Linked DNA regions of Tolumonas auensis DSM 9187. The protein of the gene in region 2 interacts with the protein of the main gene of each other region in a pairwise test. Links are inferred from orthologs where the notes say so. Each region holds a gene or a part of one and is shown on either strand. Other genes may lie near its edges.

Evidence for each region. Proteins that work in one complex are often made in the same cells at the same time.
Region 1: the proteins of hflC (region 2) and ftsH interact in binary tests that used the Escherichia coli proteins (3 or more experiments, as listed by UniProt). The link is inferred for Tolumonas auensis DSM 9187 from one-to-one orthologs.

What each region holds. Positions count from the first base shown.
Region 1 is NC_012691.1:2,470,256-2,474,021, reverse strand. Bases 291-3,222 are described here. They hold ftsH (ATP-dependent zinc metalloprotease FtsH), read left to right. Parts: upstream 291-755; coding sequence 756-2,690; downstream 2,691-3,222. Other genes in these bases: folP (dihydropteroate synthase), read left to right, coding at 2,749-3,222; rlmE (23S rRNA (uridine(2552)-2'-O)-methyltransferase RlmE), read left to right, coding at 291-713. Also shown: more of rlmE, read left to right, coding at 84-290; more of folP, read left to right, coding at 3,223-3,591; glmM (phosphoglucosamine mutase), read left to right, coding at 3,611-3,766. UniProt on the Escherichia coli protein: Acts as a processive, ATP-dependent zinc metallopeptidase for both cytoplasmic and membrane proteins. Plays a role in the quality control of integral membrane proteins.
Region 2 is NC_012691.1:2,607,043-2,610,177, reverse strand. What follows is about bases 137-3,135. They hold hflC (protease modulator HflC), read left to right. Parts: upstream 137-1,190; coding sequence 1,191-2,081; downstream 2,082-3,135. Other genes in these bases: TOLA_RS12105 (adenylosuccinate synthase), read left to right, coding at 2,217-3,135; hflK (FtsH protease activity modulator HflK), read left to right, coding at 137-1,191. Also shown: more of hflK, read left to right, coding at 19-136.

The sequences.
Region 1 (3,766 bases), 140 kb from region 2 along the record:
TTCTTTATTAAATATTGAAAACGCCACATTTTAACCCCATCTACACTTTAATACTAATAGGGTTCGTTCCCAGAGTCGTTTACATGAGTAAAAAGAAGCGTACCGCCAGCTCAACACGTTGGCTAAAAGAACATTTTGATGACAAGTATGTGCAGCAGGCACAAAAACAGGGGCTGCGATCCCGTGCTGTATTTAAAATTGATGAGATTCAGCAAAAAGACAAATTGATCAAACAAGGCATGACGGTCGTAGATCTTGGTGCCGCTCCCGGAGGCTGGTCACAGTTCTGTGTTGAACAGGTCGGACCTCATGGCAGGGTGATAGCATGCGATATTCTACCTATGGATCCAATCGCCGGCGTAGATTTTCTACAGGGCGATTTCCGTGAAGAGGCAGTATTAAGTGCATTGCTGGGACGGGTTGGCGAACAGAAAGTGGATATTATTCTTTCTGATATGGCACCCAATATGTCCGGAACTCCGGCTGTGGATCAGCCACGGTCGATGTATCTGGTGGAACTTGCGCTGGAAATGTGTAAACAGGTTCTGGCTGCCAAAGGCAGCTTTGTGGTAAAAGTGTTTCAGGGTGCTGGTTTTGAAGAGTACCTAAAGGAAGTCAGATCATTGTTTTCTGTGGTCAAAATTCGTAAACCTGATTCATCACGATCCCGTTCGCGGGAAGTCTATATTGTGGCTACAGGTTTCAAACTGTAGTAACCTGAAACTATCTTAGCCATCAATTGCGAGGTTAGAGAATTGAGTGATATGGCGAAAAACCTGATCCTGTGGTTAGTTATCGCAGTAGTACTGATGTCATTGTTCCAGAGTTTTAGTCCCAGTGATAACTCAGGACGGCAGTTGGATTATTCCAGTTTTGTCCGTGATGTGGCACAAGATCAAATTCGTGAAGTGCACATTGATGGCAAGGTAATCAATGGTCAGAAGCGTGACGGTGAGAAATTCACGACTGTTATGCCGATGCAGGATAATCAGCTGATTAATGATTTGCTGAATCATAACGTTCGCGTTGTTGGTGATAAACCTGAAGAGCCTAGCTTGCTGGCAAGCATTTTCATTTCCTGGTTCCCAATGCTTCTACTGATTGGCGTATGGGTATTCTTCATGCGTCAGATGCAAGGCGGTGGCGGAAAAGGCGCCATGTCTTTTGGTAAAAGCAAAGCGCGGTTGATGGGTGAAGATCAGATCAAAACGACTTTTGCTGATGTCGCAGGGTGTGATGAAGCTAAAGAAGAAGTGAAAGAGCTGGTCGATTATCTGCGGGATCCATCCCGGTTCCAGAAACTGGGCGGTAAGATACCTAAAGGTATCCTGATGGTCGGTCAACCGGGTACAGGTAAAACTTTGCTGGCAAAAGCGATTGCTGGTGAAGCTAAAGTCCCGTTTTTCTCCATCTCAGGTTCTGATTTCGTAGAAATGTTCGTTGGTGTCGGTGCCTCCCGTGTCCGTGATATGTTCGAACAAGCGAAGAAAGCATCTCCGTGCATTATCTTTATCGATGAAATTGATGCAGTAGGTCGTCAGCGTGGTGCAGGTCTTGGTGGTGGTCACGATGAACGTGAGCAAACACTGAACCAGATGCTGGTTGAAATGGATGGTTTTGAAGGTCACGAAGCTATCATTGTGATTGCGGCAACTAACCGTCCTGATGTACTTGATCCTGCATTACTGCGTCCGGGCCGTTTTGACCGTCAGGTTGTTGTTGGCTTGCCGGATGTCCGTGGTCGTGAACAGATCCTGAAAGTTCATATGCGCAAAGTGCCACTGGGTGATGATGTTGATGCATCACTGATTGCTCGTGGTACACCGGGTTTCTCCGGTGCCGATTTGGCCAACCTGGTCAATGAAGCCGCTCTGTTTGCTGCACGAGGTAATAAACGTCTGGTTAGCATGGCTGAATTCGAGCGTGCGAAAGATAAGATCATGATGGGTGCCGAACGTAAGTCCATGGTGATGTCTGAATCAGAAAAAGAGATGACGGCATATCATGAGGCAGGTCATGCCATCATTGGTCGTCTGGTACCGGAACATGATCCAGTCTATAAGGTATCGATCATTCCTCGTGGTCGTGCCTTGGGTGTAACCATGTATCTGCCGGAACAGGATCGTTGGAGTCATTCAAAGCAGTATCTTGAGTCAATGATCTCCAGTCTCTACGGTGGCCGTTTAGCCGAAGAAATTATCTATGGCAGTGAAAAGGTAACTACCGGCGCATCAAATGACATTGAACGTGCCACTGAATTAGCCAGAAAAATGGTGACACAGTGGGGGATGTCTGATCGGTTAGGTCCAATGCTGTATGCAGAGGAAGACGGTGAAGTTTTCCTGGGTCGGTCAATGGCCAAAGCGAAGCATATGTCTGATGATACGGCTCGTATTATTGATACCGAAATCAAACAGATCATCAACCGTAACTATGATCGCTCAAAACAACTGTTATTAGATAACATGGATGTTTTACATGCGATGAAAGATGCGTTGATGAAGTATGAAACCATTGATGCACATCAGATTGATGATCTAATGTGCCGCAGAGAGGTGCGGTTACCTGCGGATTATGAGCGTGATTATAATTCGCAGAACGGCGGCGGTGCAGCTACAACAGGCACTGAAAGTAACTCTGCTAATAACGACAGCAATAATAGCTCAACACCTTCTGATACCTCGCATTAGTATTGTTTAGCATTAACCCCAGACAGTTAGTCTGGGGTTTTTTTATTGGAGAAAAATGATGATATTGACTGGCTGTGGACGTGATCTGGATCTGTCGCAACCAAGAATCATGGGGATCCTGAATATAACTCCAGATTCATTCTCTGACGGTTCTCATTTTAATCAACTGGATAAAGCCCTGTTTCGAGCAGAACAGATGGTGGCTGAAGGCGCGGATATTATTGATGTTGGCGGAGAGTCAACCCGGCCAGGTGCAGCTTATGTGTCTGAACAGGAAGAACTGGATCGTGTTGTTCCGATCATTGAACAGTTGTCCCGTAAACTGAATGTTATGATCTCTGTCGATACCTATAAGCCAGCAGTTATGGCAGAAGCCTGCCGTGCCGGTGCTCATCTGATTAATGATATCAAAGCATTACAGGAAGAAGGTGCGCTGAATGTTGCTGCTGCAAGCGATGCACTAATCTGTCTGATGCATATGCAGGGCGATCCGGAAACCATGCAACAGCAACCAGCTTACACAAATGTGATCACTGAAGTGTCATCCTTCCTCAATAACCGGGTGAATGCTTGCCTTCAGGCCGGCATCTCAGCTGAAAAGCTGATTCTCGATCCTGGCTTTGGGTTTGGTAAAACATTAGAGCAAAACTATGAGCTGCTGGGCCGAATGAAAGAATTAGATTTTCAATATCCGGTCTTGGTTGGCATGTCACGCAAAAGCATGATCGGAAACTTTCTGAACTGTTCTGTTGATGAGCGATTATCCGGAAGTATTGGTGCGGCACTCTATGCACTTACGCAGGGCGCGCGTATTATCCGTGTTCATGATGTACGGGCTACCCGTGATGCGGTTCGGGTCTTCTGGCATGCTCAGCAATACCAGATATCACATACTAACTAAACTTATCCGGATAAAACGAATGAGCAGAAAATATTTTGGTACAGATGGGGTTCGCGGCAAGGTCGGTGAAATGCCGATCACTCCTGATTTTGTAATGAAGCTAGGTTGGGCTGCGGGTAAAGTGCTGGCGAAGCAGGGCAGTAAGAAAGTATTAATCGGTAAAGATACCCGCATC
Region 2 (3,135 bases):
GAATCAACGGAGACTCGAATGGCCTGGAATGAGCCTGGAAACAATAATGACAAAGACAAAGATCGAGACCCCTGGAAGAACACAGGGAAAAGTCAGATCCCGCCTGATCTAGATAAACTGCTGAAAAGTGTCAGGGAGCGATTGACCGGCACATTTGGTGGTCAGAGTTCAGGCGGCAGTACTGGTCTTATTATTTTTGCTTTACTGGCAGTTGTGATTTGGATCGGTAGTGGTTTCTATACTATTGAAGAAGCTGAGCGTGGTGTCGTGCTGCGTTTCGGTAAATATCACGAAACAGTCGATCCCGGTTTGCGCTGGAAATGGACCTTTGTCGACAAGGTGATACCTGTTGATGTGGAATCTGTTAAGTCCATGCCATCTTCCGGGTTTATGCTGACGCAGGATGAAAACGTTGTCCGTGTCGAAATGGATGTGCAATACCGTGTTGTTAATCCGCGTGAATATCTGTTTAGTGTGACTGATGCTGATAACAGCCTGCGGGAAGCGACCGACAGCGCATTACGCTATGTTGTGGGTCATACCAGTATGGATGATTTGCTGACCCGGGGACGTGAGAAGGTTCGTCAGAATACCTGGCAGGTACTGGAAGAAATCGTTGAACCTTACCGCATGGGGCTTGCCATCGTTGATGTGAACTTCTTGCCGGCGCGCCCGCCGGAAGAAGTTAAAGATGCTTTCGATGATGCTATTTCTGCTCAGGAAGATGAACAACGTTTCCTCCGTGAAGCAGAAGCCTATGCGCGTGAAACAGAACCAAAAGCGCGTGGACAGGTTAAGCGACTGGAAGAAGAGTCTCTGGGCTATAAAGAGCAGGTGGTATTAAGAGCTACCGGTGAAGTTGCCCGCTTTAACCAGTTATTGCCGGAGTATATTGCAGCACCACAACTGACGCGTGAACGCTTGTATCTGGACACGATGGAAGAGTTATATCAGAAGACAAATAAAGTGCTGATTGATGTTCCTAAAGGAAACAATAATGTTATTTATCTGCCTCTTGATAAAATGAATGCAACACAGACAAACACCAGAAAAGACAGTATGACCCCGTCACTCTCTTCGACTGTAAATAATACGCAGTCAAATACACCTACAGAGAATGACAGCGGCACTGATAGCGTAACTGACAGTCAGCCTTTACGTGATAGCAGCCGTACGAGCGGGAGATACTAATGAAAAATTATATTCTGATTGGTTTGGCTGCCGTAGGCATGCTGGCATCTTCTTCACTGTTTGTGATTGACGAAAGCCAGCGCGGTATTGTCGTGCAGTTTGGTAAAGTCATTCGTGAAGGCGATAGTGATATTCCAAAGGTATATGAGCCTGGCTTACACTGGAAATGGCCTTTCATTGATGATGTCCGTAAGCTGGATTCCCGTATTCAGACATTGGATGGACAGGCTGATCGCTTTGTTACCTCTGAGAAAAAAGATCTGATTATTGATTCTTATGTGAAATGGCGAATTGAAGATTTCTCCAAATTTTATCTGGCAACCGGCGGTGGTAGCCGTGTTCAGGCGGAATCTTTGCTGAAGCGTAAAATCAACAACGGATTACGTTCTGAAATTGGTGGCCGTACTATCACTGATATTGTATCTGGTCAGCGTACTGAGGTAATGGAGGATACATTACGTCAGATGGCCCGATCTTCTGAGCTGGGTATCAAAGTTGTTGATGTGAAGATAAAACAGATCAATCTTCCGCTGGAAGTATCTAACTCTATCTATCAGCGTATGCGGGCCGAACGTAATGCAGTAGCACGTGAACATCGCTCTCAGGGTAGAGAACAGGCAGAAATGTTACGGGCTACTATCGATCGCCGTGTCACCGTCATGATTGCGGAAGCAGAGCGTAAAGCGCGTGAGACCCGCGGTCAGGGTGATGCTCAGGCAGCTAAAATTTATGCAGAAACATACCGGAAAAATCCGGAGTTGTTCTCATTCCTGCGTAGTCTGGATGCTTACAAAAACAGCTTCAATAGTGGTAAGGATTTCATGGTCCTGAGTACCGAAAATGATTTCTTTAAATACCTTAAAAACTCACAGCCAGTGACTGCAAAATAAACGGTTATACAGTAAGAGGGCGGAAGCCCTCTTTTCTTGTCAGCAAATTTCTTAATTAAACTTCGCACAAGAGCATTTCTGCTCTGCTCAAATTTTGTTAGAATCCTTTTTTAACCACACTTCAGACAGAAAAAAATGGGTCAAAGCGTTGTTATCTTAGGCACCCAATGGGGTGACGAAGGGAAGGGTAAAATTGTCGATCTGCTGACCGACAAAGCCCAATTCGTAGTACGTTATCAGGGAGGACACAACGCCGGTCATACCCTGGTTATCGATGGTAAAAAAACCGTTCTGCATCTGATTCCGTCAGGCATTTTGCGAGACAACTGCAAATGTATTATCGGTAATGGTGTTGTTCTTGCTCCTGATGCTCTGTTGAAAGAGATGAATGAGCTGGAAAGCAGCGGTTATCCTGTCCGTGATCGTCTGTTCTTAAGCGAAGCTTGTCCGCTGATCCTGCCTTATCACGTTGCATTAGATAAAGCGCGTGAATTGGCTCGCGGCAATAAAGCGATTGGTACTACAGGTCGTGGTATCGGTCCTGCTTATGAAGACAAAGTTGCCCGCCGCGGTCTGCGTGTCGGTGATTTGTTCAACATGGACACTTTTGCTGAGAAACTGAAAGAAGTTATGACCTATCATAACTTCCAGCTGACTCAGTTCTATGGTGTTGAAGCCGTATCTTATGAAGACGTTCTGGCAGCAGTAAAAGAATATGCATCATTGCTGATCTCTATGGTCGTTGATGTAACTGAGATGCTGGATCAGGCCCGTAAACGTGGCGATAAGATCATGTTCGAAGGTGCGCAGGGTACTCTGCTGGACATCGATCACGGTACTTATCCTTATGTGACCTCATCTAATACTACTGCTGGTGGTGTTGCTACCGGTTCTGGTTATGGTCCACGTTTCGTTGAATATGTACTGGGTATTGCCAAAGCCTACACGACGCGTGTTGGCGGCGGTCCATTCCCAACAGAACTGTTTGACGATGTCGGTGAGAACCTGTGTGCCAGAGGCCATGAATATGGTGCAACCACTGGTCGTAAACGTC